Regions from separate parts of the Paenibacillus sp. FSL H8-0260 genome, predicted to be linked through region 1. Evidence: predicted binding sites of a transcription regulator. Region 1 holds the regulator's gene; the other holds the start of a gene.
What was found. Region 1 encodes CtsR, which represses protease genes until heat stress. Its sites were predicted from a motif close to ATGGTCAATAAAGGTCAAACA; they were not measured.

Region 1 (16,157 bases):
GCTTTAGCCATTTGTTCTCCTTACGGTCCGAACTGTTTACAATTCGGATCATTTTCTTCTAATGAAAGTTTACCATTTCTACCCCTTTAACGAAAGGTCATTCGGTATTTGCATTAAATGTATATTTTAAATTGATCTATTTCCAATAAAAAAAGCTTCCGCTCCTCTATAAATAAGGAGCGAAAGCCTTGTTTATTTTATTCGGATTCTACTTCTTTTTCAAGCGCTGGCGCTACTGGAGCGTCCACTTTAGTCACCACAAGTTCTCCGCCGACCTCATCAATATTGAGGGAATCACCCTTTTGGATATTTCCTCTCAACAATTCCTCAGAAAGACGGTCTTCAATATGCTTCTGAATTGCCCGACGCAATGGACGTGCACCGAAGGCTGGGTCATAACCTTCTTTAGCCAAGAAGGCCTTCGCTGCATCCGTGAGTACGAAATCAACATCATATTCACGCAGGCGCTTACGCAGCTCATCAGACATCAACGTAACGATCTCAGCGATATGTTTCTCATCGAGTGAGTGGAAGACGATGATTTCGTCGATCCGGTTCAAGAACTCTGGACGGAAGCTCTTTTTGAGCTCTTCCATAACCTTGCCCTTCATATTGCCGTATTCTGCTCCTGCATCCTGCACAGCCGTGAATCCAAGCGTTGAATTCTTCTTGATTGCCTGTGCGCCTACGTTAGAGGTCAGAATGATAAGTGTATTGCGGAAGTCAACTACCCGGCCTTTGGAGTCGGTAAGGCGACCATCTTCAAGCACTTGCAGCAAAATGTTGAATACTTCCGGATGTGCTTTTTCAATTTCATCAAGCAGTACTACCGAGTATGGTTTACGACGTACCTTCTCTGTTAATTGGCCGCCTTCTTCATAGCCGACATATCCAGGAGGGGCACCAACTAAACGGGACGTGGAGTGCTTCTCCATGTATTCCGACATATCAATACGGATGACCGCATTCTCATCGCCGAACATGGCTTCAGCAAGCGCACGTGCCAACTCAGTTTTACCTACACCCGTAGGACCGAGGAAGATAAAGGAGCCCATTGGACGTTTTGGATCTTTAAGACCCGCACGCGCCCGGCGCAATGCCCGGCTGACAGCCTTAACAGCTTCGTCCTGACCAATCACTCGTTCATGCAGCAGAGCTTCCATGTTAAGCAGACGGTCGGTCTCTTCTTCCTTCAGCTTGCTTACAGGGATTCCCGTCCAGCTTGCAACAACCTGTGCGATATCTTCAGGTGTAACTTCAGAATCGGTACGTCCTTGTTTTTCTTTCCACTGGTTCTTAGTCGTATCAAGCTCTTCACGGATTTTTTGCTCCGTATCACGCAGGGCAGCCGCTTTCTCAAACTCTTGGCTCTGAACAGCAGAATCCTTCTCCTTGCGGATATCATCCAAGCGCATTTCTAGTTCCTTCAGATTTGGCGGGATAGTGTAAGAGTGAAGCCTTACTTTAGACCCTGCTTCATCGATAAGGTCAATGGCTTTATCCGGCAGGAAACGATCCGGAATGTAACGATCAGACAGCTTTACAGCTTCCACGATAGCTTCATCCGTAATTTTCACACGGTGATGTGCTTCATAACGATCGCGAAGTCCAAATAAAATTTGTACCGCTTCTTCTGGAGATGGCTGATCCACCGTAATGGGTTGGAAACGGCGCTCCAAAGCTGCATCTTTTTCAATATATTTACGATATTCATCCAGCGTAGTCGCACCGATGCACTGAAGTTCTCCGCGGGCTAAAGCCGGCTTAAGAATGTTGGAAGCATCAATAGCACCTTCTGCGCCACCAGCACCGATCAGCGTATGAAGCTCATCGATAAAGAGTACGATATTCCCCGCTTGGCGAATCTCATCCATGATTTTCTTGAGGCGGTCTTCAAACTCACCGCGATATTTAGTACCAGCCACTACCGAGCCCATATCGAGCGTCATTACGCGTTTGTCGCGCAGTGTTTCTGGAATTTCATTATTAATGATCTTTTGGGCCAAGCCTTCAGCAATAGCTGTTTTACCAACCCCAGGTTCACCTATCAACACCGGGTTGTTCTTCGTCCGGCGGCTCAGCACCTGAATAACACGTTCAATTTCCTTGCTGCGACCGATAACTGGATCCAGGTTGCCATCCTTGGCATAAGCCGTCAAATCGCGTGCTAGACCGTCTAGAGTCGGTGTGCTGACATTAGCAGGTGTTCCGCTATGACTGGATGCAGCCTCGCTGCTTCCCAGAAGCTGAAGCACTTGCTGACGAGCTTTGTTCAAGCTGATGCCTAGGTTATTAAGCACACGAGCCGCGACACCTTCTCCTTCACGAATAAGTCCTAGCAGAATATGCTCAGTGCCGACATACGTATGTCCCAGCTTGCGGGCTTCGTCCATCGACAACTCGATTACTTTTTTGGCGCGAGGAGTATAAGCAATGTTCGTAGGTTGTTCTTGGCCTCTGCCAATCAGTGTCTCCACTTCGTCCTGGATTTTCTCAAGACCCAGACCCAAAGCGATTAATGCTTTAGCAGCAATGCCGTCTCCTTCACGAATAAGTCCTAGCAAAATATGTTCTGTGCCAATATTGTTGTGTCCTAAACGAACAGCTTCTTCCTGCGCTAGCGCTAGCACTTTTTGTGCGCGTTCCGTAAATCTTCCAAACATCATATCTCCTGCACCTCCATGAATAATAAATATCTATATTAATGTTGTGTTCCCAGTGTTTCTCGGAGCAGTTTCGCCCGATACATATCCCGTTCAGTGGCGTTCATCTCGTCACCGAACATTTTTTGCAGAAATCCTGGCTGTGTCTTAACGTTAAGCTCATTAAGCACGGAAATCGAAGGGCCTTCCAGTATACCAAGGTCAACCCCAAGTCTCACATCAGACAGCCGTTGTGCGGATTCTTTAAGCTCCATTAGAGCAGCGTAACACAAAATCCCATAAGATCTTTTCACTCGGTCTGTAATTCTTAAAGCGGAATCTACAAGCAGCCTTTCACGGGCATTTCGTTCATGCTCTATAATCTGGGTGACTACACTGTGAAGGTTCTCGATGATTTCACTTTCTGTTTGACCGAGAGTAATCTGATTGGAAATTTGAAAGATGTTCCCTACTGCTTCGCTGCCCTCACCATAAATTCCTCTTACAGTCAATCCCACTTGGTTCACTGCTGACAATATGCGATTGATCTGTTGGGTCATTACTAGTGCTGGCAAATGCAGCATTACTGAGGCACGCAGCCCTGTACCCACATTGGTGGGACAACTGGTCAAGTATCCTCTTTTATCATCAAAAGCGTAATTCACAGCCGATTCGAAGATATCATCGATGGCTGTCGCACGTTCCCATGCTTCTCTTACCTGAAGACCCGGGAACAGACATTGGATCCGCAGATGGTCTTCTTCGTTAATCATGATGCTGACCGACTCATCTTCATTTAATATCACAGCTGCGCCACGTGAATCATTAGCCAGATTAGGACTGATGAGATGTTTCTCGACCAATACCTTTTTATCCAGTTCATTCACTTCAGCAAGCTTTATCAGTTGAAAAGATCCGAATACGGCAGCAGTTTCCCCATGAAACACAGGGGCAAGCAGCTCTAATACTTCTTCCGATTGCTCTAAGGAAGCAAGCATAGGGAATGGAAGATGCTCTAAATTACGTGCAATACGCATACGGCTGCTAATTACAATCTCGGAGTGACTGCCTCCCGAGCGCATCCAATCACTAAGCGCTTGTTCAGTAAATCGGAGACTTGACATGTCATATCCCCCCTATATATCAAAGACTTTACTCTTGTGCCATTTCTTTTTCAAGTTGGCGAATTTGATCCCGCAGCTCTGCCGCAGTTTCGAATTCCTCCTGTGCGATACTTTGCTGTAATTCCAGCTTCAATTCATCAATTTGCCGCTTGAACACAATTTGTGCTCCAGCACGTTTAGGAATCTTGCCTACATGCGAAGTGCTGCCATGCACCCGTTTAAAGAGCGGGTCCAGTGCACTGTTAAAATATTTATAACAGGAGCTGCAGCCAAAACGACCCAATTTGCTAAACTGCGAGTACGTCATTCCACAATTCTCACATTGCAGACTCTGCGTAGTCTTCGTAGCAGCCGTCTTTTCCTTACCGGCCCCTTCAAGATCAAGCAGACCGGACAGCAAGCTGTGAATGGAGAATCCTCCAGCAGTTCCCGGGATCAGTTCACCCTTCTCCCGCGCACAGCTCTCGCAGATATGAAATTCTGTCTTCTCTCCATTCACGATCTTGGTGAAATGGAGTGTTGCTGGCTTGACGCCACATTCCTGACATTGCATAAGCGAAAGCCCCTCCCTTATGATTGACAATTATTTGCCTAACAAAGAGATTAACATCGCCTTCATAATCTTGGCCCGAATCTCATCCCGATATGGAATCTTAACCGTTAGGCAATCCCGAGAAACAGCAGCGCGCATAAGACACGCCTCACGCTTGCTTAGAAAACCAGCTTCCTCCAGTTGATAAATCAACCCTTCGGCAGCGTTTTGATCTATCCCGCCACCTATAGTATGGTTTAAATGGGCATGCAGTGCCACGTTGGGCGGCAATTCAAAACGTTGAATACGAATATATCCCCCGCCACCACGCTTACTTTCCACCACATAGCCTTTTTCCAGTGTAAAGCGTGTACTAATAACATAATTGATCTGTGACGGTACGCATGAGAACTGGTCCGCCAGGTCATTTCGCTGGATTTCCACCGTACCTTCGGGACTTTCATGCAAAATATTCTTCAGATATTGTTCAATAATATCAGAGATATTGCGCATCACTCATCCTCCAGTGCTCTTTAAAGCTTCATAATATCGCTTGCGCCCGCATCCTTAATGACATTCATTAGTGAACTTCATTCATATAAGTCTGAAGAAAACTTCACAAATTCAGAGGATCGCACTGTATGTCATCAGGTGCGTTGACTTTGACTTTCTTTGACTTTTTAATATTATAACATATTCTGTGCTAATTCCAAGTGGATTCTCTTATTTTTCACTTTTTTCAGCGAATGTATTCGGAAATAAAGAACTCTCCCAGCATCTTTCGAAGGGGAGAGCCTAATTATTTTCTAAAAATGATCAAAAAGTGCAGTTTCAGCTTGCGGTATGATTTCTTCGAGCCATTCCAGAGCCCTCGGATTACCAGTCACACGTCCATAACGAGCCAGCTCTGCCGGGCGTTTATATCCAAACATTAGAATCGTCAGCGTACCAATATCACAGCTTAAGTCAGCTGCATCCCGTTCACCCTCTATACGCAAGAAAGCTGCTGCTCCCTTTTCGGAGACAGTCCATTCCCACAACCCGTCATTCCATGGGGCATATTTATCTTCAATATAGATAACCTGTTTCTTCTGACTGTTGTGACGCTTAAAAGAATAACTCTCCACGAATGCTTTAGCATTAACAATACGCGCCATAAAATAAGGATAATTCTCCTGCTCTATACGCGGATCAGGCAGCAAAAAGGGTAACATATCATCGGATGGCACCAGTTTTAGCGATGCACCGGTCACCATCGAATCGTGATTCGCAAGAAATGTCCACAGCCCCTGCCGGGCCTGTTCGTTCAAAAACACAAATTCATCAATGACCAGCTCTCTATTTTCTATCTTATATAGTACGTATCCTTCAGGTTCCCCAAGCTGTGAATAAAATACCGCAGTCTGACCTTCATCATCCAGAACAGAGTTTTCCCACCAGTCCAAATCACGCTTAAGTGTTCCGTTATATCTAACTGCAAAACGATTGTATAAGTTGTCCAATACTTCGATATCTATAACACCACGTCTTACCTTGCCCTCAACTTCAACCTTCTTGGGGAACCTGGCAACAGGAATGGAGTATTTCTTATATTCACAATAAACTTCCCAACCAAATTTGCGATAAAAGGGGATCAAGAACGGATGCAGAAAAGATAATGTCTGCCCCGCCTCATTCATCGTTTGCAGCGTATGCGCCAGGAGCTTTGCCACATGCCCCTGTCTGCGATTCTCTGGCCATGTCGCTACCCCTGCGAGCCCTCCCATAGGTACTAATCTACCTTGTATGTACACTTCGAACGGAAGAAGAGTAAGTTTAGCTTCCAAAGTACCTTCTTCAAAAGCACCCCATACGCGTTCTGCTTTAAATCTTTCCTTAGCATTCGCCCTTTTCTCACTGGGCAGCTTGTATTGAAAAGCATATTCAGATAAATCCATGCTTAGATCAAACTCTTCTGAGTGCAACTGTCTGATATCCACAAAACTCACCTCATCATTTATGAATTTACTTTTATGGTTAGTATAACAAGAGAGTTTATTGTGTGCGAATTATAAGGATATTTTTCGAACTTTTTTTAGTTATCCACAGCCTTAGGCAGTTTTAAAAATAGTCTTGTAATCTTGTTCTATTCAAGTTAAAATAATTATCCACTTATTAATCCCTCTATCCACATAAATATGACTATATCCACAGCAACCCGTGTATTACTTAGGTTTTCTGTTGACAGATCTACATAAATATGTACTTAATCCACACCATTTGGTGATTTTTTGCCTTTTAATCATCTATCCACATGTGCGTAAGTTTTCTGCAAATTCCAATGAATTATCCACAAGTTTTCCACAATCTATAATAGACGCAAAAAAGCCACTGTCGAGTTATCAACAGTGGTCTATTTGTGCTTGGCAACGTCCTACTCTCCCAGGACCCTTCGGTCCAAGTACCATCGGCGCTGGAGGGCTTAACGGTCGTGTTCGGGATGGGTACGCGTGGAACCCCTCCGCTATCGCCACCAAACATGCATCTGTGAAACAGACGCTGCCGCGTGAAATTCGGTTCTTCACCAGAAGTGAGAATGAATTTCTAAGCGTGTTACAGGCTTGATGCCTGAAAACTGAATCCGAAACGAATCTGCATTCTACATATAGGATAAGCCCTCGACCGATTAGTATTGGTCAGCTCCATGCATTGCTGCACTTCCACCTCCAACCTATCTACCTCGTCGTCTTCAAGGGGTCTTACTAATTGGGAAATCTCATCTTGAGGGGGGCTTCACGCTTAGATGCTTTCAGCGCTTATCCCGTCCGTACGTAGCTACCCAGCCATGCTCCTGGCGGAACAACTGGTGCACCAGCGGTACGTCCATCCCGGTCCTCTCGTACTAAGGACAGCTCCTCTCAAATTTCCTGCGCCCACGACAGATAGGGACCGAACTGTCTCACGACGTTCTGAACCCAGCTCGCGTACCGCTTTAATGGGCGAACAGCCCAACCCTTGGGACCTACTTCAGCCCCAGGATGCGATGAGCCGACATCGAGGTGCCAAACCTCCCCGTCGATGTGGACTCTTGGGGGAGATAAGCCTGTTATCCCCAGGGTAGCTTTTATCCGTTGAGCGATGGCCCTTCCATGCGGTACCACCGGATCACTAAGTCCGACTTTCGTCCCTGCTCGACTTGTAGGTCTCGCAGTCAAGCTCCCTTATGCCTTTGCACTCTGCGAATGATTTCCAACCATTCTGAGGGAACCTTGGAACGCCTCCGTTACTCTTTAGGAGGCGACCGCCCCAGTCAAACTGCCCGCCTGACACGGTCCCCGTACCCGATAAGGGCACTAGGTTAGAACCTAGATACGATCAGGGTGGTATCCCAACGGCGCCTCCACCGAAGCTTGCGCTCCGATTTCTACGGCTCCCACCTATCCTGTACAGATCGTACCCAAATTCAATATCAAGCTGCAGTAAAGCTCCATGGGGTCTTTCCGTCTTGTCGCGGGTAACCTGCATCTTCACAGGTATTAAAATTTCACCGGATCTCTCGTTGAGACAGCGCCCAAGTCGTTACGCCATTCGTGCGGGTCAGAATTTACCTGACAAGGAATTTCGCTACCTTAGGACCGTTATAGTTACGGCCGCCGTTTACTGGGGCTTCGGTTCATAGCTTCGGGTTACCCCTAACCACTCCCCTTAACCTTCCAGCACCGGGCAGGCGTCAGCCCGTATACTTCGCCTTGCGGCTTCGCACAGACCTGTGTTTTTGCTAAACAGTCGCTTGGGCCTTTTCACTGCGGCCCCCTCGTGCTATTCACACTACCGGGGCACCCCTTCTCCCGAAGTTACGGGGTCATTTTGCCGAGTTCCTTAACGAGAGTTCTTCCGCGCGCCTTAGAATTCTCTTCTCGCCTACCTGTGTCGGTTTGCGGTACGGGCACCTTCTCCTGGCTAGAGGCTTTTCTTGGCAGTGTGAGATCATGACCTTCGCTACTATAATTTTCGCTCCCCATCACAGCCCAGCCTTAATGATGTGCGGATTTGCCTACACATCAGCCTCACTGCTTAGACGGACATCCATCAGTCCGCGTCACTACCCTCCTGCGTCACCCCATCGCTCATAGCGGATTACGGTGGTACAGTAATTTCAAACTGTTGTCCTTCGACTACGCCTTTCGGCCTCGCCTTAGGTCCCGACTTACCCTGAGCGGACGAGCCTTCCTCAGGAAACCTTGGGCTTTCGGCGGATCAGATTCTCACTGATCTTTTCGTTACTCATACCGGCATTCTCACTTGTGTAGTGTCCAGCGCTCTTTTCAGTACACCTTCAACCCCTACACAACGCTCCCCTACCCCAGATACATACGTATCTAGCCATAGCTTCGGTGGTGTGTTTAGCCCCGTTACATTTTCGGCGCAGAGTCACTCGACCAGTGAGCTATTACGCACTCTTTCAATGGTGGCTGCTTCTAAGCCAACATCCTGGTTGTCTGTGCAACTCCACATCCTTTCCCACTTAACACACACTTGGGGACCTTAGCTGATGGTCTGGGCTGTTTCCCTTTTGACAATGGATCTTAGCACTCACTGTCTGACTCCCGGCAATAAGTATATGGCATTCGGAGTTTGACTGAGCTTGGTAATCCTTGCGGACCCCGCACCCAATCAGTGCTCTACCTCCACTACTCTTATACCGAGGCTAGCCCTAAAGCTATTTCGGGGAGAACCAGCTATCTCCGAGTTCGATTGGAATTTCTCCGCTACCCCCACCTCATCCCCGCACTTTTCAACGTACGTGGGTTCGGGCCTCCAGTGCGTGTTACCGCACCTTCACCCTGGACAGGGGTAGATCACACGGTTTCGGGTCTACGTCCACATACTAATTCGCCCTATTCAGACTCGCTTTCGCTGCGGCTCCACCTTCTCGGCTTAACCTTGCATGTTAAACGTAACTCGCCGGTTCATTCTACAAAAGGCACGCCATCACCCATTAATAGGGCTCTGACTTTTTGTAAGCACACGGTTTCAGGTTCTATTTCACTCCCCTTCCGGGGTGCTTTTCACCTTTCCCTCACGGTACTGTTTCACTATCGGTCGCCAGGTAGTATTTAGCCTTAGCAGATGGTCCTGCTGGATTCATACGGGGTTTCACGTGCCCCGCACTACTCGGGATCCGTCTCGGAGAGAATACAGTTTAGGTTACAGGGCTTTTACCTCTATCGCGGGCCTTTCCAGACCTCTTCACCTACCATATTCCTTTGTAACTCCATGTGAGACGTCCCACAACCCCTAAGAGCAAGCTCTTAGGTTTAGGCTGTTCCGCGTTCGCTCGCCGCTACTGACGGAATCACTATTGTTTTCTCTTCCTCAGGGTACTTAGATGTTTCAGTTCCCCTGGTCTGCCTCTACATTTCCTATGTATTCAGAAATGAGTAACTGCGAATTACCACAGCTGGGTTTCCCCATTCGGACACCCCCGGATCAAAGCTTGCTTACAGCTCCCCGAGGCAGTTTCGTTGTTCGCCACGTCCTTCGTCGGCTCCTGGCGCCTAGGCATCCTCCGTGTGCTCTTATTAGCTTAACCTTGATTCTTCCGCAGGAAAATATCATACGATGACATTCTCTTTGGAATCATCTCACTAATAACATTTACTTGTTTGCACAAGTTGCTAAAAGATGTTCTAAAACGCAAATTCGTTTCGGTATCCAGTTTTCAAGGATCAAGTGTATAGACATAACAAATAGATGAAGTTTGTTGGTGGAGCCAAGCGGGATCGAACCGCTGACCTCCTGCTTGCAAGGCAGGCGCTCTCCCAGCTGAGCTATGGCCCCGCAAATTCCATCAAAACCGAACAAATGGATACACGTTAATTGGTTGTGGAAGTTAAACTTCCGATTTGAATGTCCTCATTGCAGAGAACGATTCTCCATAGAAAGGAGGTGATCCAGCCGCACCTTCCGATACGGCTACCTTGTTACGACTTCACCCCAATCATCTACCCCACCTTCGGCGGCTGGCTCCCTTGCGGGTTACCCCACCGACTTCGGGTGTTGTAAACTCTCGTGGTGTGACGGGCGGTGTGTACAAGACCCGGGAACGTATTCACCGCGGCATGCTGATCCGCGATTACTAGCAATTCCGACTTCATGCAGGCGAGTTGCAGCCTGCAATCCGAACTGAGACCGGCTTTGATGGGATTGGCTCCACCTCGCGGCTTCGCTTCCCGTTGTACCGGCCATTGTAGTACGTGTGTAGCCCAGGTCATAAGGGGCATGATGATTTGACGTCATCCCCACCTTCCTCCGGTTTGTCACCGGCAGTCACTCTAGAGTGCCCAGCTTAACCTGCTGGCAACTAAAGTTAAGGGTTGCGCTCGTTGCGGGACTTAACCCAACATCTCACGACACGAGCTGACGACAACCATGCACCACCTGTCTCCTCTGTCCCGAAGGCCGCCGCTATCTCTAGCAGATTCAGAGGGATGTCAAGACCTGGTAAGGTTCTTCGCGTTGCTTCGAATTAAACCACATACTCCACTGCTTGTGCGGGTCCCCGTCAATTCCTTTGAGTTTCAGTCTTGCGACCGTACTCCCCAGGCGGAGTGCTTACTGTGTTAACTTCGGCACCAAGGGTATCGAAACCCCTAACACCTAGCACTCATCGTTTACGGCGTGGACTACCAGGGTATCTAATCCTGTTTGCTCCCCACGCTTTCGCGCCTCAGCGTCAGTTACAGCCCAGAAAGTCGCCTTCGCCACTGGTGTTCCTCCACATATCTACGCATTTCACCGCTACACGTGGAATTCCACTTTCCTCTTCTGTACTCAAGCCACCCAGTTTCCAGTGCGACCTCAGGTTGAGCCCAAGGTTTAAACACCAGACTTAAATAGCCGCCTGCGCGCGCTTTACGCCCAATAATTCCGGACAACGCTTGCCCCCTACGTATTACCGCGGCTGCTGGCACGTAGTTAGCCGGGGCTTTCTTCTCAGGTACCGTCACTCCGGTAGCAGTTACTCTACCGGACGTTCTTCCCTGGCAACAGAGCTTTACGATCCGAAAACCTTCATCACTCACGCGGCGTTGCTCCGTCAGGCTTTCGCCCATTGCGGAAGATTCCCTACTGCTGCCTCCCGTAGGAGTCTGGGCCGTGTCTCAGTCCCAGTGTGGCCGTTCACCCTCTCAGGTCGGCTACGCATCGTCGCCTTGGTGGGCCGTTACCCCACCAACTAGCTAATGCGCCGCAGGCCCATCCCTCAGTGACAGATTGCTCCGTCTTTCATTCTTCTCTCAGGAGAAAAAAGAAATTATCCGGTATTAGCTACCGTTTCCGGTAGTTATCCCAGTCTGAAGGGCAGGTTGCCTACGTGTTACTCACCCGTCCGCCGCTAAGTCATTTTGAAAGCAAGCTTTCAAAATGACTCCGCTCGACTTGCATGTATTAGGCACGCCGCCAGCGTTCGTCCTGAGCCAGGATCAAACTCTCCAATTAGTATTGAAAAGAGCGATATGCTCATTTTGAAACTGACGATTCATTAATTGAATCCTTTTAAAAATTAACGTGTTCCATTTGTTCAGTTTTCAAAGAACTTGCTCCTAGCATTTCGACATTCAATGTCTCTTGCACAGGAATTAGAGTATATCATGTTTGTTTCTATCTTGTCAACTTATTTCTTCATCGCTTGTGTTTCGTATGTGCGATGCGTCGTAAGCACAAGAGATAATATACCATGCTGTCATTGAGTTTGCAAGCTTTTTTTGAAATAAAAAAATCATTCGTATAAATAACTTCAATACAACACAAATTGATACCATTCATCCATTATTTGTGGCTAAATAGAATTTATCGTATTCGCCAATCTTACCTTCTAACTATCAGTACAGAGAGGAGTCAAAATGAAAACCAAACCTACAGACGCTGCGTCCACGGTAGACAGCAAGGACAAGGAGCAGCGTAATCTGCAGCAGGCAACGATTTATAAAATTTTGTTAGCTGTCAGTTTTGTTCATTTATTTAATGATTCTATACAGGCAGTCATTCCAGCAATCTTCCCTATTCTCAAAGATAATCTACTGCTCTCTTTCGCCCAGATTGGATGGATCTCATTCGCTTTAAATATGACGTCATCCGTAATCCAACCCGTCATTGGATATGCTGCAGACCGTAAACCCCGTCCTATATTATTACCACTGGGTATGTGCAGCACATTTTTAGGTGTACTTCTATTGGCTTATGCCAATAGCTATTTTCTGGTCTTATTCTCGGTTATCCTGATCGGATTGGGTTCAGCCACCTTCCACCCAGAGGGTATGCGTGTTGCTCATATGGCGGCAGGTCAGCGAAAGGGATTGTCGCAATCTATTTTTCAAGTGGGCGGCAATGCTGGACAGTCCCTGGGTCCAATGCTTACGAAATGGGTGTTCATCCCCTTTGGCCAGATTGGTGCCCTAGGCTTCACGATCGTCGCGGCTGCCGGAATCGCTGTTCAGACCTATGTAGCTCGCTGGTATAGAGAAATGCTAGATGCCGGTTATACCTTTCATAAAAAATCAACAGCACGGGCAATCGACCCCGCCCGCCGAAAAAGTATACGAACAGCAACGATTATTCTTGTATTCCTAGTCTTTGTTAGGTCTTGGTATGGCGCTTCTATCGGCAGTTACTACGCCTTCTATCTAATGGACAAATATCAAATGACGCTGGATAAAGCCCAAATCTATATTTTTATGTATTTGGCTGCTGGCGCAGTGGGTACATTTTTTGGAGGTCCGCTGGCTGACCGTTTTGGACGGCGTAATCTCATCTTACTATCAATGGTAGGAACCGTTCCCTTTGCACTTGCTCTACCCTTTGTAGGTCCATTATGGGCGGCTGTATTGCTGCTGATTGGCGGTTTCATCCTTCTGTCCAGCTTCTCTGTTACCGTCATTTATGCTCAAATGCTATATCCGGGCAACATTGGCACAGTTTCAGGTCTGATCACGGGACTTGCTTTTGGACTCGGCGGGATCGGCTCATTAGTCCTCGGCAACCTCATTGATAGTATCGGGATTGCTAAAGTTTTCATCGCTTGCGGCTTCCTCCCGCTGCTTGGGTTTCTTGCCTTGCTGCTTCCTAGAGATGAGAAATTAGAAGAATGGGCGGCGCAATAACTTCTCAATGATCACTTAAGGCTTTACTCATTACTGTAGAAAATAGAGCGGCAGCCTTCCCGCTGCCTTCAGTCATGTAATTATCCTGATTCGTACGATCAAAACCCATCCATACCGCAGCTGTCCACTCCGAAGTATAGCCTACAAACCAAAGATCCCGATTAGCTTTCTTGCTCACGCCAGCCAAGTCCAATTGGGTCGTACCGGTCTTTCCCGCTACTGGTCTGTTCATCTGCGCTTTTTTCCCTGTTCCTTCATTAACAACATTGCGTAACATAGCCGTCATCGCTTCTGCGGTACGCGGCGAGATTACCTGACGTGATTCAGAGGGATGAGTATACAAGACCTTCCCTTTTGAATCCGTTATGGAGCGCACCATATGAGCCGCATTAAATTCTCCTCCACTAGCAAAGACACTGTAGGCCTGGGCCATTTTTAGTGGAGAAACCCCATTATGAAGCCCCCCCAAAGCTATTGATAAATGATTGTCCTCCTCCGTCAGTACAATTCCTAATTTGGCGGCAAATTGCCGCGCAGAAGAGATTCCAACCTGCTTCAATACCCATACGGCTGGTGCATTGATGGATTTTTGCAAAGCTGTGTTCATTGTGACCTGACCTTGGTATATACCGTTCAAGTTCTCAGGCTTGTAGCTGCCATAAGCAACTTTACGGTCGGACAGCATACTATTCGGGTTGAATTTCCCGCTCTCGAGTGCAGGTCCATAATCAATGATCGGCTTAAAGCTGGAACCCGGCTGACGTGCATCAATAATAGCTCTGTTCAAATTGCCCTCGTTTTGATCTCGCCCACCAATCAATGCCACTACTTCTCCTGTACGATGATCCATTATGGTCATAGCTGCTTCTACCTGCTGATCTTTTCCGTCAGGTGGAAATGAAGCCTCTTTGAGAACGGCCTGCTCAAGTGCCTGCTGTGCTTTGATGTTCAAACCTGTAACTATAGTGTAGCCGCCTGTACGAAGCTCCTCTACGGATTTCCCTGTGATCTGAGCCGCTTCCTTAAGGGCGGCATCCACATAGTACACTCCGGCAACCCCATTTTCGACCGCAGCTGGAGGCTGATATTGTTTACTCATAGCTTCCTGCATTTGCTCATACGTGATTAGTCGCTGATTGAACATCATCTTTAGCACTAGATTTCTTCTCGTTTTGGATAATGCACTATTGTCTACCGGGTTATAAATAGAGGGGCCTTTAGGGATTCCCGCCAGAGTGGCTATTTGCCAGATCTCCAATTTTTTCAGATCAGACACGCCGAAGTAACGCTTCGCTGCCGCTTTTACTCCATATTGTCCCCGCCCCATATAAATCTGATTGAGGTACAGCTGCAAAATCTCACGTTTCGTCAGTTGCTGCTCCAAGGCAAAAGCAATAGAGGTTTCATTTAACTTACGCAGCATATTCTTATCTCTGTTCAAATAAAGATTGCGAGCAAGCTGTTGAGTAATACTACTGCCACCTTCTGATAAACTCATGTCCAAGATATTTTTTAAGAAAGCGCGTGATATCCCTTTATAATCGACTCCTTGATGGCTATAAAAACGGCGGTCTTCTACTGTTAAAAAGGTATCTATTAATAAAGCCGGCATCTCCTCAAGCTCTGCTGTAAGCCTATAACCCGAGCTCGGTAGCGGAGTCATTCGTATAACTGTTCCATCTGAAGCTGTGATGAGGCTTGATTCTGGCAATTGCAGCCTATCCTCATGCCGGTTAAGTACAATCCCCCCATACTGGTATACATAGAACAAAATCAAAAGCGCCAATACCGTACTAATAACACTCACATCAAATAATAGGTACCCTACTCGCAATATCCGGGTGCGTGCATTCCATCTGCTCATGATTCGATAATCAGGTTCTCCAGGAACCGCTCCATACTTCGCACTTCATCATTCGCTGCTGCAAGAAGTGTATGTACTTCCGCCCCATCCTCTTCAACCTCACGGAGAGTGCGAAGTATCGCCCTAGTCCTTATTAATAAAGCTACTGCTGGTGTGTCTTCTATCCGTTTTGAGCTTGCACCTCTATCTGGAACTTCTATTCTTTGCATTCGATTGAGGTTAGCAGCAATTTCACCTATTTCTCCTCCAGAAAGAACCTTGATGTTCTGAGCGACTCCTTTGTCTGCCAGCTCCGAGGTTCCCACCACTAGCGAGCGCAAATCATCAGCTATTTTCTGTGAACGAAGAACATACAGCCCACCGAAGACTAGAATAAATAGAAGGATGGCACTAGGGGTTTGACCCATATGATTAATAACCCAATGGATAAGCCGGACAAAAAAGGCTCCTGATTGACCCGAATAATGAGAATACAGCAAAGCGACAGCCCGCTGGACAACAAAAAGAAAGGCAGCACTCAAAAGAGCGCAACCCATAAAAATATATAAATAGCTGATACGAACCGTCCGAAGTTTTGGCATGGTAGTTCCCTCCTTGTGCCACAAGGATAACTTCCAAATCTTAAGAACCCGCCAGAGTTTTCTTAAGATTCTATGAAGAATGGGAAACAGGTAATAAAATCCGTGCGAAGAGATGTACTTTCTACATAAATAACGCCATTGTGGCGTTCGATGATACTTTTGGCAATCGCAAGTCCAAGCCCTGAGCCGCCTGTATGCTGTGAACGCGACTTTTCTGCCCGATAGAATCGTTCAAAAATAAAAGGGATATCACTTTCCGCAATCCTCTCTCCGA
Region 2 (16,157 bases), 790 kb from region 1:
TCTACTTCTGCTTTGCCTTTAATTTCAGCAATAAAGCTTTCTGCTTCAGGAACTGTTTTGAACATTTTCCAGTTACCTGCAATAATAGGTGTTCTCATGACTTATGTTGCCTCCTTCTTAGGTCTTACTTATCGTTCAGTGCTTCTACGCCAGGAAGCGCCTTGCCTTCCATGAACTCAAGGGATGCACCGCCACCAGTGGAGATATGATCCATTTGATCAGCCAGGTGGAATTTCTCTGCTGCTGCTGCGGAATCTCCGCCACCAATAACAGTGTAACCTTCAGTAGTTGCACAAGCTTTTGCTACTGCAAGTGTACCTTCAGCGAATTTATCGATTTCGAATACGCCCATAGGTCCATTCCAGACAACCAGCTTGGAGTTCTTGATAATATCGGCATAAAGTTCACGAGTCTTAGGTCCGATATCAAGTCCTTCCCAACCTTCTGGGATTTCATTGTAATCAACGATCTTAGTGTTAGCGTCAGCACCAAATTTATCAGCAACAACAACATCAACAGGAAGCATGAAGTTTTTACCAAGTGCTTTTGCTTTTTCGATGAATCCAAGAGCAACGTCAAGTTTGTCGTTGTCTACTAGTGATTTACCGATTTCAAAGCCTTGTGCTTTAGTGAATGTATAAGACAATCCACCGCCGATCAGGACGTTATCAGCCAAAGACAACAAGTTATCAATAACATCAATCTTGTCTTTAACTTTCGAACCACCGATGATCGCAGTGAAAGGACGTTCTGGGTTAGAAAGAGCTTTACCAAGAACGGACAATTCTTTCTCCATCAAAAGACCGGATACAGCTGGTAAGAAATGAGCGATACCTTCTGTCGATGCATGTGCACGGTGAGCCGCACCAAACGCATCATTAACAAACAAATCAGCCAATTCAGCGAATTGTTTAGCCAGTTCAGGATCGTTTTTCTCTTCACCTGGGTAGAAGCGAACATTCTCAAGTACAAGTACGTCGCCTTCGCCTAGCTCAGCGATTTTTGCTTTTACAGCTTCGCCAATTGCTTCGTCAGCTTTAGCTACTGGTTTGCCAAGGAGCTCGGACAGACGTTCAGCAGCAGTAGTCAAACGCATGGAATCTACGAATTCGCCTTTAGGACGACCCATATGACTCGCAAGAATGATCTTTGCACCGTTCCCGATCAAATATTTAATGGTTGGAAGTGTTTCGCGAATACGAGTATCATCAGTAATTTTACCGTCTTCTACAGGTACGTTGAAATCCACGCGTACAAATACGCGCTTACCCTTTACTTCTACATCACGGACGCTTTTTTTGTTCATGATTAATTCCTCCACACCCAAAATTGTTTCTAGCAGGAAACAAGAAATACATTTAGAAAGAGCGGAAACAAGGAATTTCTGTTTCCGCTCTATAGATGTTGCTTATATCAAGTCAATTACTTAGCGATTTTAGCGAATTTCTCCAAAGTACGAACCAATTGTGCAGTGTAGGACATTTCATTGTCATACCAAGCAACAGTTTTAACCAGTTGTTTGTCGCCAACAGTCAATACTTTAGTTTGTGTAGCATCGAACAGGGATCCGAAAGTCATACCTTTGATGTCGGAAGATACGATTTCATCTTCAGTGTAACCATAAGTGTCTGGATCGGAAGCTGCTTTCATTGCTGCGTTGATTTCTTCAACAGTAACGCTCTTATCAAGAACAGTTACAAGTTCAGTCAGGGAACCAGTTGCAACTGGAACACGTTGAGCTGCACCATCCAATTTACCTTTAAGTTCTGGAATAACCAGACCGATTGCTTTAGCAGCACCAGTAGTGTTAGGAATGATGTTCTCAGCTGCTGCACGAGCGCGTCTGAAGTCACCTTTAGCATGTGGAGCATCCAAAGTGTTTTGGTCGCCAGTGTAAGCATGAATTGTAGTCATCAAGCCTTCAACGATACCGAACTTGTCGTTCAGTACTTTTGCCATTGGAGCTAGGCAGTTAGTTGTGCAAGATGCGCCGGAAATAACAGTCTCAGTACCATCAAGAATGTCATCGTTAACGTTGTAAACGACAGTTTTCATGTCGCCAGTAGCTGGAGCGGAGATAACTACTTTCTTAGCTCCACCTTTCAAGTGTTTTTCAGCTGCTTCTTTAGTTGTGAAGAAACCTGTGCACTCAAGTACGATATCAACGCCTAGGTCGCCCCATGGCAATTCTTCAGGGTTGCGGTTAGCAAGAACCTTAACTTCTTTACCATTGACTTTGAAGAAGCCATCATGCACTTCAACATCACCTTGGAATTTACCTTGAGTTGTATCATATTTAAGCAAATGAGCAAGCATCTTAGCGTCAGTCAAGTCGTTGATTGCTACCACTTCGATACCTTCTACATTTTGAATACGGCGGAAAGCAAGGCGTCCAATACGTCCAAAACCGTTAATTCCAACTTTTACACTCATTGAATAGTTCCTCCTAGAATTCGTTTTATTTATTCAAAACAGACGGTGAGGTCTGTCATGACAACAATGTTAAGTATGATGCAAGAAGTATGTTATTGCCTGCAATCTAAAAACTACGAAGATAGCTGTAGTTGATTGTCAATTTCCTTGCCTATTTCTACTGCAGCAGCCTCGTCCGTGACGAGAATATTCTCCTGCCCGAAACGCAGCATGGCATGAATGGCTTTGGCCTTGGGTTTGCCTCCTGCAATACCGATGACTTTCTCTGTCCGAATAATATCTTCTAGACGTAGACCCATCGTAAGCATGGTATGGACAACCTGACCCTCTTCATTGAAATAATAGCCAAAAGATTCGGCCACTGCCCCTTCACCCTGGATTTCCGAGACTGTAGCCTCGTCCAGTTTGCGGCGGCGGGTCATTTCAATGGCATCCCCAATCCCATGTACAATAATACGCGAACTACGGATGGTTTGTACAATCTCTCCAATATTAGAGTCAAGTGCCAGCGATTGGTATGCATCCCCGCTAAGCAAATCAGGGACATGCAACAACCGGTAGTTGGCTCCAACCCGCTTTGCCATGGTTGAGGCAATCGTGTTGGCTTGAATCTCCATACTCTCTCCTAATCCTCCACGCGCCGGAACAAACCAAGCGTTCTTATAGGAAAGGGACAACGGCGGTGCCAGTTGATCAGCCATATCGGCAAGCGTCGATCCACCTGTGACGGCAACTGTATCATCTGCGCGAAGTATACTCAGCAGCGCTTTCGCACCCGCTCGGCCAAGCTCTCGTTTGGTGAACGGCGATGACTCACAATCACCCGGTACTACAATAACTTTATCCAGACCATACGTTGCTCGAATTTTCTCTTCCAGCTCATCCAGACCAAATAGGCTCTTAACAACCGGCTCTAGCAAATCAAGCAGTCTACGTCCAGCAGCGCTAATGCGCATGCCAACACTCTCGATCTCAATAAGCCCTTGCGATTTCAGAAGATCCGTCTCGGCACGCAGTACCCGCTCAGTCATATCTAGCGAAGCGGCTAGCGTTCTGCGCCCAATAATATCGGACAGCATGATCTGATGAAGAATCGTGTACCGTCTCTTAAGGGTTTCCATGAGATCAGGCAGAAGCTGCTTTTGGATATCTAATAAATTACGCATACTTTCACTCCTGCAACTTCGTCTTCCTCTATTCCCTTGTTCATGGTCTCAAAACGTCCCGGGTAAACTTTTTAAGTCCCACCCATATTCTAACCAAATATTGCTCGAAGCGCAAGTCTTCCGAGAGTAGAATTCTCAAGCGCTTGTCTTCTTATACATTAATAAGGTCAGAAAAAGATATAGCGCCAGATGCCTGTCCCTAGAGCGCTTGTCCAGTATTAATATTACATTGCAATTGTGTAAAAATTGTATTATAATCATTTTTGTTGCGCCCGTGGTCCAATGGATATGACGTAGGCCTCCGAAGCCTGAGATCCAAGTTCGATTCTTGGCGGGCGCGCCATTAATTTCATTTTTGCACATAATTTAGTAGTGCCTATACTACTACTTAACCAAAGAGCCGCTTGTCGGCTCTTTTTTTTGAATATAAGTTTGACTTTCTTTGACTTTTTGTTTGAATTTGTTTATCATGTGGGTAATACGGCAAGAGTAAAAATGAATACATTTAAAGAACCAATATCAAGGAGGTTTTCCACGTGAGTTATATTCCTATGGTAGTAGAACAGAGCAACCGCGGCGAGCGCGCTTATGACATCTATTCCCGCCTGCTGAAGGACCGCATCATTTTCCTTGGAACGGAGGTTAATGACGTGGTAGCCAATTCTATCATCGCACAAATGCTGTTCTTAGCTGCCGAAGATCCTGACAAGGACATTCACCTCTACGTGAATAGCCCAGGCGGTTCCATTACTGCAGGTATGGCTATTTTTGATACAATGCAGTACATTAAACCAGACGTTTCCACCATTTGTGTGGGTATGGCAGCTTCTATGGGAGCTTTCCTGCTAAACGCTGGCGCCAAAGGCAAACGCTTCGCACTGCCTAACAGCGAGATTATGATCCACCAGCCTCTGGGTGGTGCTCAAGGTCAAGCAACGGACATTGAAATCCGTGCCCGCCGCATCCTCAAATTGCGCGATAAGCTGAACCGTATTCTAGCAGAACGTACGGGTCAACCTCTAGAACGTATTGAGAAGGATACAGATCGCGACTACTTCATGACTGCTGCAGACGCGGCTGAATACGGTATCGTAGATAAAGTAATCGAGAAGACATTGCCTAGCGGTGTGTAAGCTATAAAGTAAAAATATAAAGAGGCTGTGCTCTATCCGTTATGGTTAGAGCACAGCCTCTTTATATTTTATAGAAGACCTAAATCCAATTAAGCCAGCCCGCCATAACCTAGCGCATCCAGCTTCTCGGCAATTACGCGATAACCCCGGCCATTCGGATGCAAATGATCAATGGATAACAGCCCTCTCTCATTTCCTGCGAACTCACTGTAAATCGAAGCAAATCCACATACTCGGCTGCTGTACTGTGCTGCGTATTGATTAAACTGCCTGACCCACTCTGTCGCACCAACCACCTGAGGATAGGGGTTATATAATCCCACAATTCTAATGATAAAAGGTCTACGCGTCCTCGCCTTCAATTGTATAAGGATATTCATAATTGCAGAGAAATTTTGTTTGCATTCCTGAAGCGATCTGCGCAGTTCTGCGGATAAGTTGCCTTGCTGTCTTGCTGCTGATTTGGCCGCGTGAATCAAATCATTACCACCGATAGACACAGTGATGATATCGGCTACTCGAACGGCCTCACGCATCATGGAATTTCCGCGCAGCCGCTGCTCCAGCTCTGAAGTAGTCATTCCGTTCACGCCTAAATTCGTAGAGGCTACAGTAGTCCGCAGTCTCCCTTCTGCCATTCTACGGTACACCGGTACAAAACCGTTACCTGGCAGAGCACCAAATCCAGTCGTCAAGGAATCGCCAATTGCAGTATATTGGTAGCCCATAGCTCTCCCCCGTTCATAAACTAGTTACTCCCTTTAGCATATGAACAAGAGACAACTCTGGTAAGGGGGAGATGTCTTGTGCCGACATTAGCGGAGACGAAACATTGCCATTTATTTCATGCCAGCAAACGGGCTATTGCCATCCGGCAAAAGCTCTTTGAAACTAAAAGTATACTCAGGGAAGCCTGCAGCATACGCTGTGTACTCATATAATTGGAAGAACAGAACAACCTTGTCGTCCTTCAGATAGAAATATTTCTCCGTATTCAATCCGTTGAATCCTCCCAAATAACTATCCTCTGCCTTCAGCAGCTTGCTCAGCTTTGCATTCAGCTGTTTTTTGTAGTTTGGATTAGCTCCAAACAGGTCGCCCAACAGTAGACGTTTACCATCCTTAAGCGAGAAGGTGAAGGCTTCACGGTTAGTCATTCCATGGGCGCCGCCCGTATCACTATACTGATGCATCACTATGCTGATCACACCATTCTGATTGTAGGTCACTACATAACCTGAATCATAGGTGTATTTGGGCTCTGCTCCATCTCGATCGGAGATATCCTGTTCTGCACCCGCCGCGAATTTCATAACACTTTCCTTCAAAGTATTATTAATAGCTTGTTGCGCACTGGAGTTGCCCAATCCACTGATCTTCGGATAATCAAGCTGAATAAAAGCTTCTGCCCGATCTTTAGCATAAGTTTCCGTGGTTACCGTCAGCGCGTTCTGCGGTCTGTTCAGCACATTCAGCCTACTGGCGGCCCGACTCCAATCTACCTTATAACCCATATAATCATTTAACAATCCTGATGGAACATAGAGGCGATTATTAATTAACTTCCCTTCATACTCTCGAATGAAATAGTTGTTCACCCACACAGAAGTACCGTAGCTGGATAACATCAACTTGGCCTTGGCCGATCCTTTTCCAATCATGTACGCATTTTCCTTCTTATCATACACAAGCGGTAATCCCAACACACCTCGCATAAAAGTTAGGGGAATCCAGGCCTGTCCTTCCTTCAAAATACCTTCCTGCAACGAATTTATCCCGTTTGCCTTTAAAACGATACGCGATTCAATAGTTTTATTCTCCGTTTTACTAGCTGCTGCATAACCCGTTTCGCTGGGCAGCAGACCTCCACCAAACAATAAACCTGCTGACATCAGACCTATGCCCCATTTGCGCGCTGATTCTTTTGAAATAATATTCATCATCTTATTTTTCCTCTCCTTTCCAATTTATTAAACAGAATCGTAGAGAACTTACACAAAAAAAGAGGCGCCCCCCACTATTACTAGTGGAAGATCACCTCTCCTCTCTGCATTCACCTTGTTCTGATACTATTTCAATTCATACATTACGCTCAGCTGAGTTGTAACTTTAACTACTCCGGGTTGCACGGATGTGCTTGCACCAGCATCTGCTGCAGCCATATTCATTTTTAGATTCTGTTCAAAATAAACCGGAGTGATATCGCCATCATTTTGGCTGACCGTGATCACTTGACCCAAGCTGCGTTTAGCTGCCTTAGCAATAGCCCCTGCTTTAACATCTGCATTCGCCATCGCTTTTTCAATCACCTGAGCTTCAAATGCAGAAGTATCTTCCACAGAAAAACGTGCATTTCCGATATTATTCGCCCCTGCCGCAGATGCAGCGTCCAGCAATTCACCAACCTTGGTCAGATCTCTATAAGACACTAACAGCGTATGATTGGCGTTGTACCCCTTCACTTGCTGTCCTTCTTTTTCGCTGTAACTATAATTGGGTTGCACATAAAACTGCGTGCTTTGAATATCTTTATCTGCAATTTTCCAAGTATTCTTCAGTAAAGTCATAATCTTCTGAATTTTAGCGGCATTGGTCTTCTGCGCTTCTTGCGCAGTTGTGGCCGTAGTATCCACACCGATGGACAAGTATACGATATCCGGCTTGAGGGACAATTCGCCTTTACCTACTACACTAACGACATTTTTCTGCACTTCATCTGCGTAAGCCTTTGCAGGACCTTGGAAAACACCACTCATGCTGATCCCTCCAATTAACAAACTCCCTACGATCATCACTGAACCAATTTTCTTCAATAAACCTTTCATATTTGCCAGCCCCTTTCATTTCTTGTGATTTGTTATTATCCTCTAGACGAGTCATTTTGGTAAATGTTGCACGTTCTCCATCTATTTTTTGGTATTAAAAAAAGCCCCGAAGGGCTTTTGGTCATGCGATAAATAAAGTCTTCCTAGCAGAAACGATGTTGTCTTCCTATTATTGGTTCTCAAGCTCTTCTTTGCTGACCAGACTTGTCAAAGCGTTTACAGCTTGATCGGCATCCGCACCGTCCGCGCTAATGTAAATCTCCGTGCCGGAACTGATAGCGAGGCTCATAATCCCCATAATACTTTTAGCATTTACTTTTTTATCATCTTTTTCCACGAAAATCTCCGACGAAAACTTGTTAGCTTCTTGCACAAACAATGCTGCCGGTCGGGCATGAAGCCCTGTCTTCAACCGAACAACTACCGGGTGCTTTGTCATGAAACGCTTACCCCCTAATTGAGTTCTCCCCAAAAGTTTCACATTAATTTTATATTATTATATCATTATAACGTAAACCACACTAGAAAAAAAGTAATTAGCCGCCTCGAACCTTGTCCGCCAGCTCATCAATCTTACGAAGCCGATGATTTACTCCCGACTTACTGACTGTACCTTTGAGCATTTCACCAACCTCCTTGAGGTTGATATCTGGATGCGCCATTCGAATTTCTGCTACTTCACGCAGTTTATCCGGCAAATTCTCCAGTCCCATTTCTCGCTGCAACAGCTTGATATTTTCAATCTGCCGCACCGCAGCACTTATAGTTTTGTTGAGATTTGCGGTCTCGCAGTTCACGATCCGATTCACGGAATTACGCATATCGCGCATAATTCTTACATCCTCAAATTTGAACAGCGCCTGATGCGCTCCAATCAAACTTAAGAATTCAATAATCTTCTCGCCTTCTTTAATGTAAAGAATGAACCCTTTTTTACGTTCAATACAGCGTGCGTTTAGGTGGAATTCCCCAGCCAGATCCACTAATGCTTTACAATGTTCCTCATACATCGAGGAAATCTCCAAATGGTAGGAGGAGCCTTCCGGATTATTAACCGATCCGCCAGCCAGAAAGGCACCGCGCAAATAAGCACGCTTGCAGCAGTTATTCCCAACAATCTCATCATCAATACCATCGGTAAAAATAAATCCTTCCGACACAATTCTAAGATCCTTTAGGATCTCTTGTACACGGTTTGGGATTCTGACGATATAGACGTTATTTTTCTTCAAACGCATTTTTTTACGCACGAGTAGCTCAATATGGACCTGGTAATATTTCTTAAGTAAAGAATATACCCGCCTTGCAATCGCGGCGTTCTCCGTCGAAATGTCGAGAATAACCTTTTTGCTTGAAAGCTGCACAGATCCATTCATACGGATAAGCGCTGACATTTCCGCCTTCTCGCAGCAGGGTTCACTCTCCACCATCGTCAGCTCTTTTTTGGTAAGGGCCGCAAAAGACAAGGGTCTCACCTCTTTCTTGATAAGTACTTCGTTCTCATCTATAAGTTATACCCTAGGGTTTCTGTTTATCCAATCCTGCACAAGCTGATAAATGTGATGGCTAAGCTTATCGGTATCATGTCTCAAATAAGTTCGGAATAAAACCAGTTTATCGGCTATAACCTTGTATCCATTGCCATCCAGCGCTTCTTTATCAAGCTGCACCGGGCGCGCGCCCTTCTCGGCGTACTTCGTCTGGACCTGTTCCGGAATCTCACCGTCATTAACAATAACATAATCGAATAAATCGATCCCGATATGATCATATACAGCTTGAAGATGATCGCTGACGGTATAGTTATCCGTTTCACCCGGCTGAGTCATTACGTTGCAGACGAAAATTTTGATAGCATTCGAAGATACAACCGCTTCTGCCAGTTTCGGAACAAGCAGGTTGGGAAGAATGCTCGTATACAGACTGCCAGGACCCAGCAGGATCGCATCTGCATTCCGAATCGCCTCAAGCGCTTCGGGCAACGGTTCTACATCTGGCGGCTCCAAGGACACTCGTCTGATGATCCCGCCAGCTTCAGGGATTTTGGACTCCCCCGTGATAATCGTGCCGTCCGACATTTCTGCATGCAGGATTACAGCCTCACCGGCCGCAGGCAATACCCGGCCGCGAACAGCGAATAATCGACTGAGCTCCCGTACAGCTGTAACGAAATCGCCGGATATATCCGTGAGCGCAGCAAGAATCAAGTTGCCGAGACTATGACCAGCTAGTCCCTCACCCGTGTTGAAACGGTATCTCATAATCTCTGCCATGAGCGGCTCAACATCAGCCATAGCTGTCAATACGTTGCGGATGTCCCCAGGAGGAGGCATTTGCAGTTCACTGCGCAAAATACCTGAGCTTCCCCCATCATCGGCAACGGTAACAATAGCAGTAATATCTAATGGCTTCTCTTTTAAACCACGAAGCATAACAGATAACCCCGTGCCACCGCCCATAACGACGATACGTGGACGCTGTCTTTGTTCTTCAGCCACTATGACCCCTTCTCTCTAGTGCCGATCACGCTCGGAATCCCGATGACTAACGGTTACGGATTCCGTCTCGCTAACGCCCAGCATTTTACCCAAATACTCAGATATGGCTACGGAACGGTGTTTACCTCCCGTACAGCCAATGCCAATGATAATCTGGGACTTACCTTCCTTGCGATATTGCGGAATTAGAAAATGAAGCATATCGAGCAGTTTGGTCAGGAACACCTGTGTTTCAGGCCACTTCATTACATAATCGTAGACTTCACTGTCCTGGCCGGTTTTAGGCCGCAGATGGTCCACATAATGTGGGTTAGGCAAGAAGCGGACATCAAAGACAAGATCTGCATCAATAGGGATACCGTACTTAAATCCGAAGGATGTAATATTGACGGAAAGCGTACTTTTTCCTAGATGCGAAAACCGTGAAACGATCTTCTCCTTAAGCTGCACGGGCTTCATACTGCTGGTATCTAAACATAACGTAGCTGAATTTTTCAATTCTTCAAGCATTTTACGTTCTAGCTTGATACCATCAAGCGGCAGCCCCTTAGGTGCTAATGGATGATGACGTCGACTTTCCTTGTAACGCTGAACAAGTACTGAATCTGTAGCATCCAAAAACAAGATCTCACAGCCAATGGTTGACTCATCCTTGATATAGGCAAGAGACTCAGACAAAGCAGTGAAGAATTCTCGACCACGCAGGTCAATTACAAGGGCTACCTTGGCAATCTTACCCTTCGACTGTTCAATTAGCTCTGCGAACTTGGGAATCAGCACCGGTGGTAAATTATCGACACAGAAGAACCCTAGGTCTTCCAGACTCTGTACAGCAATTGTCTTCCCCGCACCTGACATTCCCGTAATAATAATCAGGGTGGCTCCAGCCGTTGGGGTATTGTCCAATTCGGTCATAAAAGCGTCCCCTCCCTAGATTTAGTATATGAATACTTCCCGTCTTTTAAGAACGCAGCAAAAGGCCGGCAGCCCCAACAATACCTGCGTCATTACCAAGCTCAGCTGGAATAATCGAAACACCAGTTTGAAGCGGAGCCGGTGTCAATTTCGCAAACACACGACGAACCTCATCAAATAGAATATCTCCAGCCTTAGACACACCGCCGCCAACGATAAATACTTCAGGGTTAAGCACAGCCGCAACAGAAGCCATGGATTTACCCAGATAGTACGCTGCACGATTCACTATACGGATAGCTACTTCATCGCCAGCCTTAGCCGCATCAAAGACTTCTTTCGCAGCAATCTTCTCTACCATAGAGAGGGAAGTACGATCGCCACGAGCTACTGCATCATTAGCCATGCGGATAATACCTGTGGCGGAGGAAACGGTTTCCAGACAGCCCATGTTGCCACAGCCGCATTGAATAGCTTCCAGATCCGGCACTACTGTGATATGACCAAGCTCACCAGCTAATCCCGCAAAGCCTTGATAAATCTTTCCATTAATAATAATTCCGCCACCGACACCTGTTCCAAGCGTATAGCAGACACAGTTATCAACGCCACGTCCCGCACCACTCCAAGCTTCGCCCAGTGCAGCCACATTCGCATCATTGTCTATTTTGACAGGCTTGTTCCAACGATCTTCCAAAATGGAACGGATCGGCACATCTCTAAATCCTATGTTAGGCGCAAGGATGATGATTCCTTCACGAATATTTGTGAACCCGGCTACACCCGCTCCTACACCTGCAAGCTGATCCCAAGAGTACGGGGAATCCTCCACAATTTGGCGTACATACTTCTCGATATTATCGATAACAGTATCGACACCCTCTGCAGTTCCTGTAGGTCCCTCATAAGTATGTAGCAGGGTACCTTCAGCATTACAGATTCCAACCTTAATTGCAGTTCCACCCAAATCCACGCCAACGTAGATATTCTCAGACATGTAACAAGCCACCTTTTTTTATACTAAAATAGTTAATCCTAAGTACCAACTATAATAGAAGCCCTCTCTGTGGTCAAGGAAAGACAACACACCCGGGAATTCCTTATTTTAAGAGTATACTCTATTATATTCTAAAAAGACCCCCTTACGCCTAAGTAAGAGAGTCTTGTACCTATATTATTATCTGGAAAATAACCCAACGCACCGATTTATTCTGATAAAATGCGCTTTTGGCCCTCTAATGCTCGGATTGGAGCGATATTCTGTGTGAACTCTAGCGTGCCCATATATTGGCCTGACTCGTCTCGTACAGCGAAGTAACGGATGTAGATAAACTTATCCTTGATATTGATCCAGAAGTCCTCAGCATCCTTACGGCCTGCCTTAAAGTCTTCCAAAAGCTTCTCTACCACATGAACACTTTGCGGGGGATGACAGTTCTGTACTGTACGGCCGATAACCGCTTTAGTTCGGGCAAAGATACGTTCCTTCCCGTGTGAAAAATATCGGACAACATCATTCTCATCAATGAAGGTTAGATCTACAGGAAGATGGTTGAGTACGGTCTCCAGCTGATGCAGTGACAACAACCCTGTCTCAAAACGGATAAACCCGCCTTGCGGCGTAGCTCCTTCTGTTTCTTCCAGCACTGCGCCGTCCGGCTCAGCGGCCCGCTCAGGGATCCACTCCTGCTCCGGTGCGGTTAGGCAGAACCCGATCTCATCACTCTCCCGGGCGATTTTGACCCATTCATCTTCCGTCAGTTTGTCCAGGGCCATGGGCAATAGAATATTTTCTTCCTTAAAGATCATTTCATTAACTTCCTTGATGATCTCCTCAAGCTGAATGCCTATTTCTGTTGCGTTTCCGCTATAAGTGCTGAGCGCAGCTTTTGCCTCTTTAATCATACGGCGGATATTATCATCCACTCCCCACATTACCTTGGTTGGGCCATAAATGCCGTATTTTTCGAGGTATGGGAACAGCAGATTTTCTTTTCGGCTATAGTGTTTATCAAGATCCAGCAGCAAGCTAAGATCCTCCAACAATTTGAAGATCAGTTCCTCACTATCATTCTTTTGAAACTTTGTTGCGTGCAGATCCATGCGGAAGTTAACAAGTTTTTCGATCTCACGATTCTCCAATTTGAAGGTGTGTACTGGATGGCCTGGCTGCTCCTCGGGCTGGGACGAGCGGTGAATTTGCTCAATAGAGCCTTTAAAAATGGCTGTATGCACCGAACAAAGACGTTGGACCTCGGATACCGGAATTCCTTCTTCGGTCATTAATGAATGCTCCATCGCGGAAATCTCCGCTACGGTAACATCACCCACAGCTTCGGCGAACCGCGCCTTAACCTCTTCTACACTTTTCCCTGCATGCAGCTCTTTAATAATCTCCTTAAGCATAGCCTGGCGACGAGTCTGTTCAGGCACATCAACTTCACGGTTGTTAATCAGTTCGCTCATATTAACACTCCTTTATTAAATAATCCCGAAACCATGACGTTCAAAAGTTAGCTTCACGTGCTCGAGTTCCATTTTCTTCAGCTTAATTCCTTTGGATAAGGTCATGAAACGGCCAGCGGTCTGCAGCATGCCAGGCTTGGCAATATCCTTAAAGCCCAGCTCTACCATAATCTCGATGACCTCCGGATGCCGTGATACCATCTCGAATATAGATTCATCCAAACTCAGCACTTTTTCCATCTGACTCTTCTCCTTCATGTGAGAACTATTCTCAATAAAAGATTAGCACAGGCCGTACAGGACCATTGTGATTGCAATCACTAATTCAAAAGAATGCAATTATCGTTCTTTTTAAGACGGATTATGTCTCCTGTGAACCTAAAAAAACTGCCCCCTACGCTTAAAAAGCATAAGAGACAGCCTGATTTGTCATTAATTAATGATTTATTATAGCGTTACTCCTGTTTTGAATATGGAGATCTCACGGAAATTATTCTTTTCATTATTAACCCATTCACCGCTGGCCACCGCAATAATATAGTTTATGAAGCTGCGCAGGACCTCATCTGGAGAACCATCTTCCACCAACACACCTGCATTAAAATCGATCCAATGACGTTTGCCTTCATACAATGGGGTATTGGTAGATACCTTCATCGTAGGCACGAATGTACCAAATGGTGTTCCCCGCCCGGTCGTAAAGATCACCAATTGGCAGCCAGCAGCAGCCAGTGCAGAGGAAGCCACAAGATCATTGCCAGGTGCGTTAAGGAGATTTAAGCCTTTATTAGTGATAAGCTCCCCGTACTTGAGGACATCCATAACTGTAGCGTTCCCCGATTTTTGAGTACAACCCAATGATTTATCCTCAAGCGTAGTAATTCCTCCGGCTTTATTCCCTGGAGAAGGATTTTCATATACCGGCTGTTTATAGTCCATAAAATACTGCTTAAAGTCATTAATGAGATCGACAATTTTGTTGAAAATAGTTTCGTCCGCAGCACGTTCCATTAGAATTTTTTCGGCACCAAACATTTCAGGCACTTCTGTCAGTACAGTGGTCCCGCCTTGAGCAGCCATATAATCAGACAGACGTCCAAGGAGCGGATTCGCAGTAATACCGGATAACCCGTCGGAGCCTCCACATTTCAGACCGATCTTCAGCTCGGAGAGTGATACCTCTTCCCGTTGATCACCTTGTACATTATTGTAGATTTCCTTCAGCAGCTTCACGCCTTCTTCAATCTCATTCCCAACCTCCTGGGAGACAAGGAAACGCACACGATCCACATCATAGCTGCCCAGCATGTCTTTAAAAATATGCAAATTGTTATTCTCACAGCCCAATCCGAGCACAAGCACGCCGCCCGCATTCGGGTGTTTAACCGCGTTAGCCAGAATCGTACGTGTATTGTCATGATCATCGCCCAGCTGGGAGCAACCGTAGTTATGCTTAAGCACGAGCACGTTATCGAAAGGTGCGATATCTCCAACCTCTGCTTTGAAAATATTGATGATCTGCTCCGCCACTCCATTCACACAACCAACAGTAGGGACGATCCACAGCTCATTGCGGATACCTACAGATCCATCAAAGCGGCGATACCCCTTAAAGGTCAAATTCTCCGCTGCAAAAGGATTCGGCGTCAGCTTCTGCTCAAAGGTATATTCCTCTACCCCTGTTAGGTTTGTCTTAGTGTTATGGGTATGCACCCACTGCCCCGGCGCGATAGACGCTATAGCATGACCAATGGGGTAACCATATTTCAATACGTTTTCACCTTCGCTAATGCTGGATAGTGCAATTTTATGGCCTCTAGCGATATCTTCAGTAATTTTAATCTCTTTTGAACCAATCACAATGGTGTCGCCTGCTTTATAGTCTTTAAGTGCAACAGCGACATTATCAGCCTCATTAATCTGCAATACTTCTTTCATCGTCTTGATCATATATTTGTCACCTCCAGGGTATTAGTTGTGTGCCGGTCTCTTCACGAACGCTTTTAAGGCTTGCTTCATGCCATTTTTCTCAATCGCAATCAGTCCTTCTGTCACCTTGTCAGTAAGTCCAGCCACTTCATTCAGATCACAGCCCCAGCGATTGGTTGCGGCAAGTACTTCGACGGCCAGTGCGCGCAGCCCGGTGTCTGTGCCATCCCATCCTCCCCATAAGGAGGCGAACCATTCCAAAATATCCGTATCATCAGCCAGTTGAATGTTTTCTTCCCCTCTGCGTCCTCTATAGAAGGCAATTAATGCGCTCAATGAGAAGACAAGCTTTTCAGGCAATTGTCCTTTGGCCTCTACATATTGCAGTAAAGAAGGCAGATCTCTTGTCTTAAACTTCGATATAGAATTAAGGGAAATGCTCATCAAGTAATGCTGCACATAAGGGTTCAGGAATCTTTCTAATACCGCGTCTGCAAAAGAATTCAATTCCTCTGCCGGCAGATCCAGCGTTGGAATAATCTCATCATAGATTAAGGACTTCACGTACGCTCCAACCTCTTCGTGCTCAATGGCCTCAGCAACCGTATCAATACCGTACAAATACGCTACGGGTGTCATAGCTGTATGAGCTCCGTTTAAAATCCTCACTTTACGAGTCCGATAAGGGGCCATATCATCCACCACCAGCACATTAAGACCTGCTAGTTCAGCCGGGAACTCCTTTTTAATCCACTGTGGCCCTTCAATCACCCAAAGATGGAATTGCTCGCC

Region 2: a site for CtsR is predicted at 4,029-4,049, ahead of clpP (ATP-dependent Clp endopeptidase proteolytic subunit ClpP). Genes of this name have one in related genera too.

Annotation. Positions count from the first base shown of each region.
Region 1 covers NZ_CP150298.1:6,261,089-6,277,245, forward strand. Annotated here, with positions in the region: gene radA (DNA repair protein RadA) at 1-11, opposite strand, end outside; gene clpC (ATP-dependent protease ATP-binding subunit ClpC) at 198-2,666, opposite strand; gene MHI51_RS27970 (protein arginine kinase) at 2,702-3,766, opposite strand; gene MHI51_RS27975 (UvrB/UvrC motif-containing protein) at 3,795-4,319, opposite strand; gene MHI51_RS27980 (CtsR family transcriptional regulator) at 4,350-4,811, opposite strand; gene eis (enhanced intracellular survival protein Eis) at 5,105-6,277, opposite strand; rRNA gene rrf (5S ribosomal RNA) at 6,699-6,815, opposite strand; rRNA gene MHI51_RS27995 (23S ribosomal RNA) at 6,944-9,870, opposite strand; tRNA gene MHI51_RS28000 (tRNA-Ala) at 10,043-10,118, opposite strand; rRNA gene MHI51_RS28005 (16S ribosomal RNA) at 10,220-11,777, opposite strand; gene MHI51_RS28010 (MFS transporter) at 12,182-13,438, shown strand; gene MHI51_RS28015 (PBP1A family penicillin-binding protein) at 13,443-15,245, opposite strand; gene MHI51_RS28020 (HAMP domain-containing protein) at 15,299-15,883, opposite strand; gene MHI51_RS28025 (sensor histidine kinase) at 15,946-16,157, opposite strand, start outside.
Region 2 covers NZ_CP150298.1:173,100-189,256, reverse strand. Annotated here, with positions in the region: gene tpiA (triose-phosphate isomerase) at 1-98, opposite strand, end outside; gene MHI51_RS00925 (phosphoglycerate kinase) at 125-1,306, opposite strand; gene gap (type I glyceraldehyde-3-phosphate dehydrogenase) at 1,423-2,433, opposite strand; gene MHI51_RS00915 (sugar-binding transcriptional regulator) at 2,547-3,599, opposite strand; tRNA gene MHI51_RS00910 (tRNA-Arg) at 3,868-3,942, shown strand; gene clpP (ATP-dependent Clp endopeptidase proteolytic subunit ClpP) at 4,136-4,732, shown strand; gene MHI51_RS00900 (GDSL-type esterase/lipase family protein) at 4,822-5,460, opposite strand; gene MHI51_RS00895 (PdaC/SigV domain-containing protein) at 5,572-6,675, opposite strand; gene MHI51_RS00890 (SIMPL domain-containing protein) at 6,802-7,557, opposite strand; gene MHI51_RS00885 (HPr family phosphocarrier protein) at 7,727-7,996, opposite strand; gene whiA (DNA-binding protein WhiA) at 8,094-9,023, opposite strand; gene yvcK (YvcK family protein) at 9,069-10,016, opposite strand; gene rapZ (RNase adapter RapZ) at 10,071-10,970, opposite strand; gene MHI51_RS00865 (ROK family glucokinase) at 11,017-11,967, opposite strand; gene MHI51_RS00860 (DUF438 domain-containing protein) at 12,177-13,436, opposite strand; gene MHI51_RS00855 (DUF1858 domain-containing protein) at 13,452-13,676, opposite strand; gene MHI51_RS00850 (altronate dehydratase family protein) at 13,884-15,374, opposite strand; gene MHI51_RS00845 (tagaturonate reductase) at 15,408-16,157, opposite strand, start outside.